DNA from 2 places in the Micromonospora sp. NPDC049900 genome. Region 1 is predicted to be linked to the other one. Evidence: predicted binding sites of a transcription regulator. Region 1 holds the regulator's gene; the other holds the start of a gene.
The links. The regulator HspR, encoded in region 1, represses chaperone genes until heat shock. The targets are predictions, from matches to a motif close to TTGAGTNNNNNNNACTCAA.
Positions count from the first base shown of each region.

Region 1 (7,010 bases):
GGTTGGTGCGCGAGGGGCGGCGGCTTTAGCGCTTGCTGTGGGGGGTGTGGCCCTACCGTTGCTGTGGGGGTGTGGCCCTACCGTGCCCGGCTCCGGGCGGTCAGGCTTGATCCCTGCGCCGGGCACGGTAGGGCCACACCTGACTGGCGGACGTGTCGTCGCCTGCCGGCCTCGGGAGGGTTGACGTCTGTCGGGGGGCCGGGCGGGGGTGCCGCTTGCGGTAGGCGAAGTGCCGTTACGTGCGGTGGGACGGGGACGGGCCGGGAACCCCCGTGGCTCCCGGCCCGTACGTCTTGTTGATCCTCAGCGGGGTTGGCCGCCGTGTTCCCGGCGGTGCTGGTCGGTCCGTACCCGGCCGGCGCCGTGACCGGCTCGACCCTGACCCGGGCCGGCGGACCGGCCGTCCGACGGGGCCGGGCCGGAGGATCGGGCCCCCTGGCCACTGAACCGGCCGCTGCGGATCTGGTCGGCGAAGCGCCCCTTGGTGATCCGGTCGAACCTCCGTTGGACGTTCTCGGACAACCGGTCGAGCCGACGTTCCGCCTGTTCGGCCACCTTCTTCGCCGCGTCCGTCATGGCTCCCCCCGCCAGCGTAGAAGTCCGAATTGAGTTGTTTGAACCTGATTTTCAGGGTAGCGGAGACGGGCGCGGGACGGGGTGGATTCGGCAGGTCCGGCCTGCGGACACGAGACGGCCCCGGCGCGGTCTTCACCGCACCGGGGCCGGATCGATCGTCAGCGGCCGGGGCTGCGTCGGGGACGCCAGACCACCAGCGCCGTCGAGGTCTGGTTGGTCGGCACCAGGTCACGCCCGGGGAAGCGGGCCAGCGACTCCAGCTCGGCGATCCGGCGGTACGCGGCCTCCAGCTCGGCCTCCAACTGGGCGACCCGCTGCTGTGCCTGCTCGAACAGCCGCTCCAAGCCGATGATCCGCTTGATCCCGGCCAGGTTCACGCCGTCGTCCTGGCTGAGCCGCTGCACCTCGCGCAGCAGGACCACGTCCCGCACGCTGTAGCGGCGACCGCCCCCGGCCGCCCGGCCGGCCTGCACCAGGCCCAGCCGGTCGTACTGCCGCAACGTCTGCGGGTGCATCCCCGCCATCCGCGCCGCGACCGAGATCATCAGCACCTTGGCCTCGTAGGTGGGGTCATCCGAACCGACGAATCCGTCCATCCCGTTCACCTCCGCACCGGTTCACCGATCATCCGCTCCGACGCACCCGCGCGTCGAGATGTTCCCGCGCCGCCGGCGAGGTCTGCGCGGCGAACGTCTCCAGGGCCGCGCGTGCCTCGTCGGAGACCCGGGCCGGCACCACCACGTCGAGCGTGACGAGCAGGTCCCCGGTCTGGCCGTCCCGACGGCTCACACCCTTGCCCCGGGCCCGCAGGATCCGCCCGCTCGGCGTACCCGCCGGCACCCGCAGGGTCACCGCGCCGTCGAGCGTCGGCACCCGCAGATCGGTGCCGAGCACCGCCTCGGCGAAGGTGATCGGCACGGTCAGCGTGAGGTCGTCGCCGGAGCGCCCGAACAGGTCGTCCGGCCGCACCTTGACGTGCACGAACAGGTCACCCGCCGGGCCGCCACGCTCGCCCGGCTCGCCCCGGCCCGCCAGTCGGATCCGCTGCCCGTCGGCCACCCCGGCCGGGAAACGGACGTTGAGCGTACGGGCCTTGGTCACCCCGCCCGTGCCCTGGCACTCGGGGCACTTCTCGTCGACCACGGTCCCGGCGCTCTGGCAGTTGCGGCAGGGCTCGGCGAGGCTGAACGAACCCTGGTTCCGGTGGGTCACCCCGGCACCGTGGCAGACCGGGCAGGTCCTCGGCACCGTGCCCGGCTTCGCACCGTTGCCGTGGCAGGTGTCGCAAACCCCGGGTGCCCGCAGCGTCAGCGGCAGGGTCACCCCGCGTACGGCGTCGTCGAAGTCGAGCGCCACCTCGGTCTCGATGTCGCGACCCCGGGCCGGACCGGTGGCACCTCCACCACCCGCGCCGCCCGAAAAGATCGAGCTGAACAGGTCCGAGATGCCGCCCCCGGCGAACCGGCCACCACCGGCCGACTGCGCGCTGCCGAACAGGTCGGAGACGTCGAACGGCATGCCACCGGGTTGGCCACCCGGGCGGGCGCCGCGCCGGAACGCGCCCGAGCCGAACAGCGAGCGCATCTCGTCGTACTCGCGGCGCTTGGCGTCGTCACCGAGCACCGCGTACGCCTCGGAGACCGACTTGAAGCGCTCCTCGGCCTTGGGGTCGCCCGGGTTGTGGTCCGGGTGCGACTCCCGGGCGAGTTTCCGGTACACCTTCTTGATCTCGTCAGCGGAGGCGGTCTTCGCCACGCCCAGGACCGCGTAGTAGTCCTTCTCGATCCAGTCCTTGGAACTCAACCGTCCACCTCCTCCCCACCTCCGGCTCCGGGCCGTCCCGCCCGCCGGAGTTCGGCGGGTGGAACGGCCCGGTCACCGTCGTGCACTATTCCGGGTCGGCGACCGCGACCATCGCGGGCCGCAACAGCCGCTCACCGATCTGGTAGCCCCGACGCATCACCTGCACGCAGGTGGGCTCGGTGACGTCGGCCGAGGTCTGGTGCGCCACGGCCTCGTGCAGCGTCGGGTCGAACGGGTCGCCCTGCTCGCCGAACGGGGTCAGCCCGAACTTGCCCAGCGCGGTGGTGAGTTGCTCGGCCACCGAACCGAACGGACCGACCAGGTCACCGTGTTCCCGGGCCCGGTCCAGGTCGTCCAGGATCGGCAGCAGCGCGGCCAGCACCGAGCCGGTCGCCTGCTCGGTGACCAGACCGCGGTCCCGCTCGACCCGCTTGCGGTAGTTGGCGTACTCGGCGGTGACCCGTTGCAGGTCCCGAGTGCGCTCCTCCAGGTCGGCGCGGAGCGCCTCCACCTCCGCACCGAGCCCGCGACCGGCCGTCTCGGACGGCTCCCCGACCGGCTTGGCCGGGGAGTCCACCACGGGCGGGCCCTCGGTGGTCGGTTCGCTCAGCGCCTCGGCCTCGACCTCGATCGCGTCGACCACGACCTCGGCGTCCTCGACCAGCCCCTCGGCCGACACGTCGGAGCCGGCGTCAGCCGCCGCCCCCTCCGGCTCGCGGGTCTGGTTGATCTTGCGGTTGTTGCGGATGACGACGCGCGGCGTCTCGCCGGCGGTCGGCTCGGACGCCGAGCCACCCGGCGCCGACCCGGTGTCGCCCGGGTCAGCGGCTCGTGGCTTCTCCGTCATACGACTACCTCATCCCTCTGCCCGTGCAGATCGCCTCGACCAGGACCGTCACTTCTTGTCCTCGTCCACGATCTCCGCGTCGACCACATCGTCCTGGCCGGGCCGCGCACCGCCGGCCGGACCGCCGGTGGCACCGGCCGCACCGGCACCGGCAGCACCGGCCGCGCCGCCCGGCTCGCCACCCGGGGCCTGCTCGGCCTGCTGCGCGTAGAGCAGCGAGCCCGCCTCCTGCGAGACCTGCGCCAGCCGCTCGTGCGCCGACTTGATCTTATCGATGTCGCTGCCGCCGAGCGCGCCGCGCAGCTCACCGAGGGCCTCGTTCAGCTTGTCGCGGTTCTCGGCGGGCAGCTTGTCGCCGTTCTCGGCGAGGAACTTCTCGGTCTGCCACTGGAGGGCCTCGGCGACGTTGCGGCTCTCGGCCTCGTCGCGCCGACGCTTGTCCTCCTCGGCGTGCTCCTCGGCGTCCCGGCGCATCCGCTCGATGTCATCCTTCGGCAGCGAGGAGCCGCCGGTGATGGTCATCTTCTGCTCCTTGCCGGTGCCCAGGTCCTTGGCGTGCACGTTGACGATGCCGTTGGCGTCGATGTCGAAGGTGACCTCGATCTGCGGCACGCCACGCGGGGCCGGCGGGAGACCGGTCAGCTCGAAGGTGCCGAGCTTCTTGTTGTACGCGGCGATCTCGCGCTCACCCTGGAAGACCTGGATGAGCACCGACGGCTGGTTGTCGTCGGCGGTGGTGAACACCTCGGACCGCTTGGTCGGGATGGTGGTGTTGCGCTCGATCAGCTTGGTGAAGATGCCGCCCTTGGTCTCGATGCCCAGGCTCAGCGGGGTCACGTCGAGCAGCAGGACGTCCTTGACCTCGCCCTTGAGCACACCGGCCTGGAGAGCGGCGCCGACGGCGACGACCTCGTCCGGGTTGACGCCCTTGTTGGGGTCGCGGCCGGTGAGCTGCTTGACCAGCTCGGTCACGGCCGGCATCCGGGTCGAGCCACCGACCAGGATCACGTGCTCGACGTCCGAGACCTTGATCCCGGCGTCCTTGACGGCCTGCTCGAACGGGCCCTTGCAGCGGTCCAGCAGGTCCTGCGTCATCCGCTGGAACTCGGCGCGGCTGAGCGTCACGTCCAGGTGCAGCGGGCCGGCGGAACCGGCGGTGATGTACGGCAGGTTGATGTTGCTGGTGGTGGCGGCGGACAGCTCGATCTTGGCCTTCTCCGCGGCCTCCTTGAGCCGCTGCATCGCCATCTTGTCCTGCGACAGGTCGATGCCGTGCTCGCCCCGGAAGGTCTTCACCAGGTGGTCGATGATGCGCTGGTCCCAGTCGTCACCGCCGAGCAGGTTGTCACCGCTGGTCGACTTGACCTCGATGACGCCCTCGGCCAGTTCCAGCAGCGACACGTCGAAGGTGCCGCCACCGAGGTCGAAGACCAGGACGGTCTGCTCCTTGGAGCCCTTGTCCAGGCCGTACGCCAGGGCGGCCGCGGTCGGCTCGTTCACGATCCGCAGCACGTTGAAGCCGGCGATCTCACCGGCCTCCTTGGTGGCCTGACGCTGGCCGTCGTTGAAGTACGCCGGGACGGTGATCACCGCGTCGGTGATCTGCTCGCCCAGGTACGCCTCGGCGTCCCGCTTGAGCTTCATCAGCGTCCGGGCCGAGATCTCCTGCGGGGTGTACTTCTTGCCGTCGATGTCGACGGACCAGTTGGTGCCGATCTCCCGCTTGACCGAGCGGATCGTCCGGTCCGGGTTCGTCACCGCCTGGCGCTTGGCCACCTCGCCGACGAGCACCTCGCCGTTGCGGGCGAACGCGACGATCGACGGGGTCGTCCGCGAGCCCTCGGCATTGGCGATGACGGTGGGCTCACCGCCCTCCAGGACGCTGACGCAGGAGTTCGTCGTGCCGAGGTCGATACCGACCGCACGTGCCATCTTCGCTTCCTCGCTTCGTAACGTTGAGCAGGTGACGGTCCCCCCGTCGCCCTGACCGGCGGTGTCGCCCACAGCGACCCCACCTCAAGTTGAGTGAACTTGACTCAATAGTGCCACGCTCCCCGGAATCGTCAAGTCAGGGTTGAGTCGGGTTGGCGCAAGTCACCGTTCGATACCGACTGGTTGTCTTACCTTGTGTCGGTCGGGCACGCTTTAGCGGTGACGACGAACGGCGATCCCGCCTCACCTTTCGGCACGCCCGCCGTCGCAGCCCGCACCGGCTCCACCGGCGGGGAGGACCGGCCCGCGGCATTCGGGGACGACGCCCTGCCCGCCGCGCTGACCAGCCTGCGGGCCGCGATCGGAGCGGCGCGTTTCCCGCTGGTCCTGCCCTCGGCGGAGCCCGCCGGCCGGACCGCCACCGCTCTCGCCGACCAACTCGACGACTACCTGCTGCCCCGGCTCTCCCGCCTCGACGCGCCGCTGCTCGTGGTGGTCGGCGGGTCCACCGGTGCCGGCAAGTCGACCCTGGTGAACAGCCTGGTCCAGGCGCGGGTCAGCGCCGCCGGGGTGCTGCGCCCGACCACCCGCTCCCCGGTCCTGGTCTGTAATCCGGCCGACTCGCCCTGGTTTCGTCGTGGGGAACTGCTGCCCGGGCTGACCCGCACCAACCAGCCCAGCGACGACCCGCGCTCGCTGCACCTGGTCACCGCGCCGGCCCTGGCCCCCGGGCTCGCGTTCCTGGACGCCCCCGACATCGACTCGGTGGTCGACGCCAACCGCGCGCTGGCCAACCAACTGCTCGCCGCCGCCGACCTCTGGCTCTTCGTCACCACCGCCGCCCGGTACGCCGACGCGGTGCCCTGGGAACTGCTGCACGGCGCCCGGGCCCGCGGCGCGGTCATCGCGCTGGTGCTCGACCGGGTGCCCGCCGAGGCCACCGACGAGGTCGCCGCACACCTCGCCGAGATGCTGGCCGAGCAGGATCTCGGCGCGGCGCCGCTGTTCGTCCTGCCGGAGACCTGGGTCGACGGCCAGGGGCTGCTGCCGGACCGGGTCACCGCGCCACTGGCGGACTGGTTCGCCCGGCTGGCCGCCGACGCCGACGCCCGCGCGGCGGTGGTCCGGCAGACCCTCGGTGGCGCACTGGCCGCGCTGGCGCCGTCGGTCGAGAGTCTGGCCGTCGCCGCCGACGAGCAGGTGACCGCCGCCGACGCCCTGGACGAACGGGTACTGGCCGCCTATCGGGCCGCGAACCGGATGGTCGAGCAGGGCCTGCGCGACGGTCGGCTGCTCCGGGGCGAGGTGCTGGCCCGGTGGCAGGAGTTCATCGGCACCAGCGACCTCTTCCGCAGCCTGGAGGCGCGGATCGGGCGGCTGCGCGACCGCCTGACGGCGGCGTTCAGTCGACGCCCGGCCCCCGCCGTGGAGCTGCGCGACGCCATCGAGTCCCAGTTGACGACGCTGCTGCGGGGCGTGGCCGCCGAGGCGGCCGAGCACGCGTACACCGGGTGGAAGGCGCATCCGGCGGGTGCCGCACTGCTCACCCCGGATCTGGCGCACCATTCGGCCGATCTGCCCGAGCGGGCCGAGCGGCTGGTCCGGGACTGGCAACGCGGGGTGTTGGAGCTGGTCCGGGCCGAGGGCGGTGACCGGCGCTTCGTGGCCCGTACGGCGGCGTACGCGGTCAACGCCACCGGATTGGCCGTCATGATCGCGGTGTTCGCCTCGACGGCGTTCATCCCGACCGGCCTGGAGGTCGCCACCGGAGCCGGCACCACCGTCGCCGGTCAGGCCGTACTCCAGGCGATCTTCGGTGACCAGGCCGTCCGGACGCTGGCCGCGAAGTCCC
Region 1 covers NZ_JBITKM010000010.1:179,063-186,072, reverse strand. The annotation lists gene ACIBMZ_RS21935 (hypothetical protein) at 1-29, shown strand, start outside; gene ACIBMZ_RS21930 (hypothetical protein) at 304-576, opposite strand; gene ACIBMZ_RS21925 (heat shock protein transcriptional repressor HspR) at 735-1,172, opposite strand; gene dnaJ (molecular chaperone DnaJ) at 1,201-2,379, opposite strand; gene grpE (nucleotide exchange factor GrpE) at 2,465-3,226, opposite strand; gene dnaK (molecular chaperone DnaK) at 3,275-5,158, opposite strand; gene ACIBMZ_RS21905 (ABC transporter) at 5,378-7,010, shown strand, end outside.

Region 2 (7,010 bases), on a different contig from region 1:
AGCCTGTTGGAGGACGACCTGGAGCCGTTCCGGGTCATCGTGGAGACGCTCAGCGACGAGTTCGACCTGATGGAGGTGGCGCTCGCCGCGGTGAAACTGTCCCACGAGGCGACCCTGCCCGGCTCCGACGAGGCCGAGGAGGAGATCCCGCAGGTGGCGGTCCGCCCGACCCGTGACACCCGGCCCGGCCAGGACGCTCGGGGTGACCGACGGCCGGCACGGCCCCGCACCGGCGGCACCACCCAGGTCTTCATCGGGCTGGGCCGACGCGCCGGGGTCCGGCCGCAGGACCTGGTGGGTGCGATCACCGGGGAGACCGGCATCCGGGGGCGGGACATCGGCTCGATCGAGATCGCCGACCGGTTCTCCCTGGTCGAGGTGCCCAACGGGGTGGCCGACGAGGTGATCGCCGGGCTGCGCGGCAGCACCATCAAGGGCCGAAAGGCCACCGTACGCCGCGACCGCGACGAGCGCCGCTGAGGCTTCGTTTCGTCGTAAGGAAGGGCCCCCTGCTAACGCCCGCGGCATAGCAGGGGGCCCTTCCTCACGCGGCACGCGCCCGTGTACGGCGACCGGCGCCACCCCGCACGGGATGGCGCCGGTCGGCGGTGCCTGGTGTGAACAGGGGACCCCTGCTCTACCGCAGGCGTCAGCAAGGGCCCCCTCCTTTCATCCAGCCCCTCACGCGGCGGCGAGCGCCTCGCCGTCCAACGCCGCCGGGTCGATCTCGGCCGGGCGCAGCGCCAGGGCGAGTACGTCGGCCACGTCGGCGAGCGTGTGCACGGTCAGCGCCTCGCGGACCTCGGTGGGCAGGTCGTCGAGGTCCGGCTCGTTACGGGCCGGGATGATCACCTCGGTCAGACCGGCCCGGTGCGCGGCGAGCAGCTTCTGCTTCACCCCGCCGATGGGCAGCACCCGGCCGGAGAGCGTCACCTCGCCGGTCATCCCGAACTCGGGGCGGACCGGTCGGCCGCTGGCCAGCGAGGCCAACGCGGTGACCATCGTGATACCGGCGCTGGGGCCGTCCTTGGGCACCGCGCCCGCCGGGACGTGCAGGTGGATCCGCCGCCCGGCGAGGGCGTTCGGGTCCAGGCCGAGCCGACGGCCGTTGGCGCGCAGGTAGGAGAGGGCGATGTGCGCCGACTCCTTCATCACGTCGCCGAGTTGGCCGGTCAGGGTCAGCCCCGGTTCGCCGTCCATGCTGGTCGCCTCGATGAACAGCACGTCGCCGCCGGCTCCGGTGACCGCCAGGCCGGTGGCCACGCCGGGCACCGCCGTCCGCTCCGCCGACTCCGGCGTGTGCTTGGGCCGCCCGAGGTAGCGGGTCAGGTCGTCGGCACCGACGCGGACCGGCGTCGGGTCGTCGGTGAGCGCCACCGCGACCTTGCGCATGACCTTCGCCAGCGCCCGTTCCAGTTGCCGTACGCCGGCCTCCCGGGTGTACTCCCCCGCGATCTTGGCCAGCGCCGGTGCGTCGACGTCGACCTCGTCGGCGGTCAGCCCGGCCCGTTCCCGCTGCCGGGGCAGCAGGTGGTCCCGGGCGATGGCCACCTTCTCGTCCTCGGTGTAGCCGTCCAGCGTGACCAGTTCCATCCGGTCCAGCAGGGGGCCGGGGATCGCCTCCACCACGTTGGCGGTGGCGAGGAACAGCACGTCGGACAGGTCGAGGTCGACCTCCAGGTAGTGGTCCCGGAAGGTGTGGTTCTGGGCGGGGTCGAGCACCTCCAGCAGGGCGGCGGCCGGGTCGCCGGCGTACCCGACGGAAAGCTTGTCGACCTCGTCGAGCAGCACCACCGGGTTCATCGAGCCGGCCTCGCGCAGCGCCCGCACGATCCGTCCGGGCAGCGCGCCGACGTAGGTGCGCCGGTGGCCCCGGATCTCGGCCTCGTCGCGGACACCGCCCAGGGAGACCCGGACGAACCTGCGGCCGAGCGCCCGGGCGACGGACTCGCCGAGGCTGGTCTTGCCGACTCCGGGCGGACCCGCCAGGGCCAGCACCGCGCCGGAGCCGCGACCGCCGACCACACCGAGGTTGCGGTCGGCCCGCCGGTTGCGCACCGCCAGGTACTCCAGGATGCGGTCCTTCACGTCGGCCAGCCCGGCGTGGTCGGCGTCGAGCACGGCCCGCGCCGCCGCCAGGTCGGTGTTGTCCTCGGTACGCGTGCTCCACGGCATCTCCAGCACCGTGTCGAGCCAGGTACGGATCCAGCCCGCCTCCGGGGAGGCGTCACTGGCCCGCTCCAGCTTGCCGACCTCGCGCAGTGCCGCCTCGCGTACCTTCTCGGGCAGGTCGGCGGACTCGACGCGGGACCGGTAGTCGGCGGAGCCGTCCGGGGCGTCCTCGCCGAGTTCCTTGCGGATCGCGGCGAGTTGCTGGCGCAGCAGGAACTCCCGCTGCGTCTTCTCCAACCCCTCGCGGACGTCGGAGTTGATCTGCTCGGTGACCTCCTGCTCGGCGAGGTGGTCCTTGACCCAGCCGACGAGCAGTTCCAGCCGGGCGGTGACGTCCGGCGCGGCGAGCAGTTCGGTCTTCTGCGCCAGGGTGAGCCAGGGTGCGTAGCCCGCCGAGTCGGCCAGCTCGGAGAGGTCGGTCATCCGTTCCATCGCGTCGATGACCTGCCATGCGCCGCGCTGCTGGAGCACGGAGGTCACCAGGGCGCGGTACTCGCGGGCCAGTTCCCGTGCCCGGCCGGCCGGGGCGGGCTCGTCGATCTCGGTCGCCTCGACCCAGAGGGCCGCGCCGGGCCCGGGCACCCCGGAGCCGATGCGGGCGCGGGCGAGGCCACGGACGACGGCGGCGGGCTCGCCGCTGGGCAGCCGGCCGACCTTCTCGATGGTGGCGACCGCGCCGACGGAGCCGTACTCGCCGTCGAGGCGGGGCACGGCGAGCAGCCTGCGGTCGCCGGTGGTGCGGGCCGCGTCGACCGCGGCCTGGGTGGTCGGGTCGAGGGTCACCGGGATGACCATGCCGGGCAGCAGTACCGCGTCGGTCAGTGGAAGTACCGGAAGAGTTGCCATCGAACACCTGCTATCGCATTGAGTTGAGCGTGTCTGACTCAAGTCGAGGCGGGTCGTCGTTGTTCCACGGTGTGACCCAGCACACGAACGCCCCCTTGGCCGGATGCGCCGCCGACACATCCGTACCGACGGCGGGAACGCCGGGTAATCGGGATTTACGCGCGGCGCAAAACGCGAGAGCCGGTAAGGAGGGGCTTTTGTTGCGCAATTGCCGGGCGATGAGTCAAACTTTGACCACACCCCGCCAGACACAGGGAGTAATCGACGATGGCGAGAAAAGTAATCACGGTGCTGACTGACGACCTCGACGGCGGAAAGGCCGATCGCACGGTCGAGTTCAGCCTGGATGGCGTGAGCTACACCATCGACGTCTCCGACGAGAACGCGGGAGTCCTGCGCAAGGCGCTGGATCCGTTTATCAATGCGGGTCGGCGGCTCGGACGCGGCAGCGCCGACACCGGTCGCGGACCGCGTCGCGTCACCGCTGCGGCACCCGGAATGAACCGCGAGCAGAACCGCGCGATCCGGGAATGGGCGGTCAGCAACGGCTACAAGATTTCCGAGCGGGGTCGTATCCCGGTCGAGGTGGTCGAGGCGTACAAGAACCGCTGAACAGCAGCCCCGCCACACAAACGCCGCGGGCCGTCCGGAACCTGGTTCCGGACGGCCCGCGTGTCGTTTCGGGTCAGTTGACCTGGATCCGCACCGCGTCGAAGGCGGGGGTCTGGTTGGCCCGCTCCGACATCGGGATGCGGTGCGAACCGTCACCGGCCCAGACCGCGCACTGCGCGGTGCCGGAGTCCGGCAGACCCGGGATCTGGATGACCACGCTGTCCGGCTGGCGACCGCCGCCGCCGTCCTCGGTGGCCACGAAGAAGGCCGGGACCGGATCGGCTGCCGGCGCCTCGTCGGTGTTGTTCAGCATCCGGCACGCGGTGTGGAAGTGACCACGGGTCAGACCCTCACCGTTGAGCAGCGAGCTCTCCAGGTAGTAGCCACCCTGACCGGCCGGGAGGAAGCGGTCCCGGACCAGGTTGCGGGTGCTGACCCGCAGCGAGAAGCCCTCGTTGCGGTTGATCTGCTGCGGGAACTCGGTGATCAGCAGCGACGGGTTGTTCGCCGCGGCGCCGACCTCACCGAAGGCGGTGCTGATGCAGCGGTTGCCGTTCTGGAAGCCGTCGTGCGGCTGGAGCTGGCTGTTGTTGCAGTTGTTGGCCAGCACGTCGAGGCCGTTGTTGTTGCCCCCGCCGTTGTTGCCGCCGTTGTTGTTGCCCCCGCCGTTGTTGGGGTTGTTGCCGCCGTTGTTCCCACCGTTGTTGTTGTTCACCGGCTGCACCTGGCAGGCGGCCAGACCGGCGAGGCCACGCGGCCGGGGGCCGAAGCGGTCGATGGCGATGGTGATCCGGTCGAGCGTGGCCCGCCGCTTGCTGGCCAGCGGGTCGAGGATCGCGTTGCGGATGAACGCCTGTCCCTTGTTGCCCTCGGCGGCCAGGCGCTGGTCGGCCTCGGTGATCTGGGTCTGCAGCAGGGCCAGGTTGCGGTCCACTTCGGCGCGGGCGCGGTCGGGCACCTGCGGCAGGCGGCTGACCACGTCGGGACAGGCCACGGCGAAGGCACCGGTGGTCGCGCCACCGTTACCGCTGCGGGTCTCCTGGCACTCCTCGACGGACTGCTGCCCGTCACCCCAGTGGTTGGTCACCCACCGACCGTTCTGGAAGGTACGGGTGGTGGTGGCGCCACGGGCGGTCGGCGCGGTCGCACCCGGGCTGGGCTCCACACACTCTGCCGAGATCGGGCGGGTCTGCTGCTTGTTCGGCCGTCGGTCACCGGCCGACGAGATCTGGGTAACGGCGACCACGCCACCGAAGACGGCGAGCGTGGCACCAACGGCCAGAAGTCGTTTGGTCCGCGTGTTACCTGATGGTCTGCGTGACCGGGTGGACCTGCGCATCGAATTGCTCTCCTTCTCGATCCGGTACCTGACGCGTGACTCGACGGACCGAACGGAATCGTGGTGGCGCGCTCGACGGAGGCCGTTCGAACGCACCGGTGGCACGTCGACAGACGACGATGCCCTTTCCGCACCGTCTCCCGCGCCGCCCGGCGCGGGTTGGGGAGATCCTGTCCATTCCCGGTGAGGTACGGCCCCGCCGTGGCGGGAGTTCAAAAGAAGGTGGACTTTTTTTCGACGGCCCCGACCGTACGGCTTCGGGGCAGGTCAGACCTGGTGCAGGTGGTCGTAGGCGAAACCGTCCACGAGTTCGTCGCGGCGCTGCCCGAGTCGCCGGATGTCGTCGAGCAGATCGGCCCGTCCGGTCAGGACGGGAGTTTCCGTATCCAGGGTGCGCAGGCGCTCACCGACAGCGAGCGCGGCCAGATCCTCGGCCAGTCGCGCCGGATCGACACCACAGGAGAATCGGTACGTCCGCAGGACGACCCGTTCCACCAGAAACTCGCCGGGGCGCACCTCGACCCAGCTCCACCCCTCGACCGGGCCGTCGGCCCAGCGCACGTGCAGTCCGCGCAGGATCGGATCGGCGAGTCGCCGCGCCACGTACGCCTCGACCGCCTCGGTCCGGGCGAGCGCGCCGAGGTCGTTGACCGCGCCGGTGCGCCCGTCCGGCAGCCGGCCGACGATGTCGCGGTATCCGACGGCGGGTACGTCCGACACGACGGCCCCGTCGGCGTACCGGCGGGCGTCGATCACGTACCCGACGATGCGCGGGCCGTGGTCGGCGGCGCGCAGGGTGGCCGAGCCGATGCGCAGCAGCGGCAGGCCGACGCTGGCGGTGACCGCCTCGACGATCCGGTCCACCCGTCGGGCGGGGGCATCCGGCGTCGGCTGACGGAACTCGACCGCGAACTGCGGCAGGCCGGTGTCGTCCGCGCAGACCACGTGATCGAGCACCACCCGGGCGGCGGTGTTCCACTGGTTGCCGGTGAGCCCCGGCGGACGACGCCGGATCACCTCACCCAGACGCGGGCCGGCGTGCACCCGCTGCCCCGCGCGGGCCAGCACGGGCGTACGCCCACCGGCCGGAATCGTCGACAGCCACGCGTCGCCACCGGTCATCGTCGTATCCACCCAATCCTGCCGCCGACCGACCGAGTCTAGGATGACGATCATGCCGGGCGGCTCCCCCGGTAGGCCCTCGGTGACCGCCACGACGGTGACCGACCGCGCCGGAGGCGAGGAGGCGGACGCGTGCGGGTGGTGTCCCTGGTGCCCTCGCTGACCGAGGCGGTGGCGGTGACCCTGCCCGGCCTGCTGGTCGGGGCCACCGACTGGTGCACCGCCCCGGCCGACCTGGACGTGCCCCGGGTGGGCGGCAGCAAGTACCCCGACCTGGATCGGGTCCGCGCGTTGCGGCCGGACCTGGTGCTGCTCAACGTCGAGGAGAACCGGCGCGAGGACGCCGACGTGCTGGCCGCCGCCGGGGTGCCGGTCCGGGTCACCTACCCGCGCACCGTGGACTCCGCCCTGACCGAGTTGGCCGACCTGCTGCGGGACCTGGGCGCGGCGGCGGAACCCGAGTGGCTGACGACGGCACGACGGGCCTGGGCCGACCTTCCGACTCCGTCGGTGCGGCACCGCGCGGTGGTGCCGGTCTGGCGGCGGCCCTGGGTGGTGCTCGGCGCCGACACCTTCGCCGGTGACGTACTCCGTCGGCTGGGCGTGTCCAACCTCTACGCCGGGCAGCCGGAACGGTATCCGCGTCCGACGGTGGACGAGCTGCGCGCCACCGCACCCGACCTGGTCGTGCTGCCGGACGAGCCGTACCGGTTCACCGCCGACGACGGGCCGGAGGCGTTTCCGGGCGTACCGTGCGCGCTGCTCTCCGGACGGCACCTGACCTGGTACGGCCCCTCGCTGGCCGAGGCCCCGTCGGTGCTGGCCGGGCAACTGGCGAACCCGGTCACCGTCGGCTGACCGCCACCCCGCGCCCGGACAGCGCGGCACACCCGGGCGCGCCGGCCCGGCCAGGCACTCA
Region 2 covers NZ_JBITKM010000007.1:126,131-133,140, forward strand. The annotation lists gene ACIBMZ_RS17875 (DEAD/DEAH box helicase) at 1-480, shown strand, start outside; gene lon (endopeptidase La) at 682-3,018, opposite strand; gene ACIBMZ_RS17885 (Lsr2 family protein) at 3,286-3,630, shown strand; gene ACIBMZ_RS17890 (hypothetical protein) at 3,704-4,969, opposite strand; gene ACIBMZ_RS17895 (hypothetical protein) at 5,237-6,145, opposite strand; gene ACIBMZ_RS17900 (helical backbone metal receptor) at 6,224-6,949, shown strand.
Region 2: the regulator HspR is predicted to act here: its motif matches at 3,042-3,060, upstream of lon (endopeptidase La).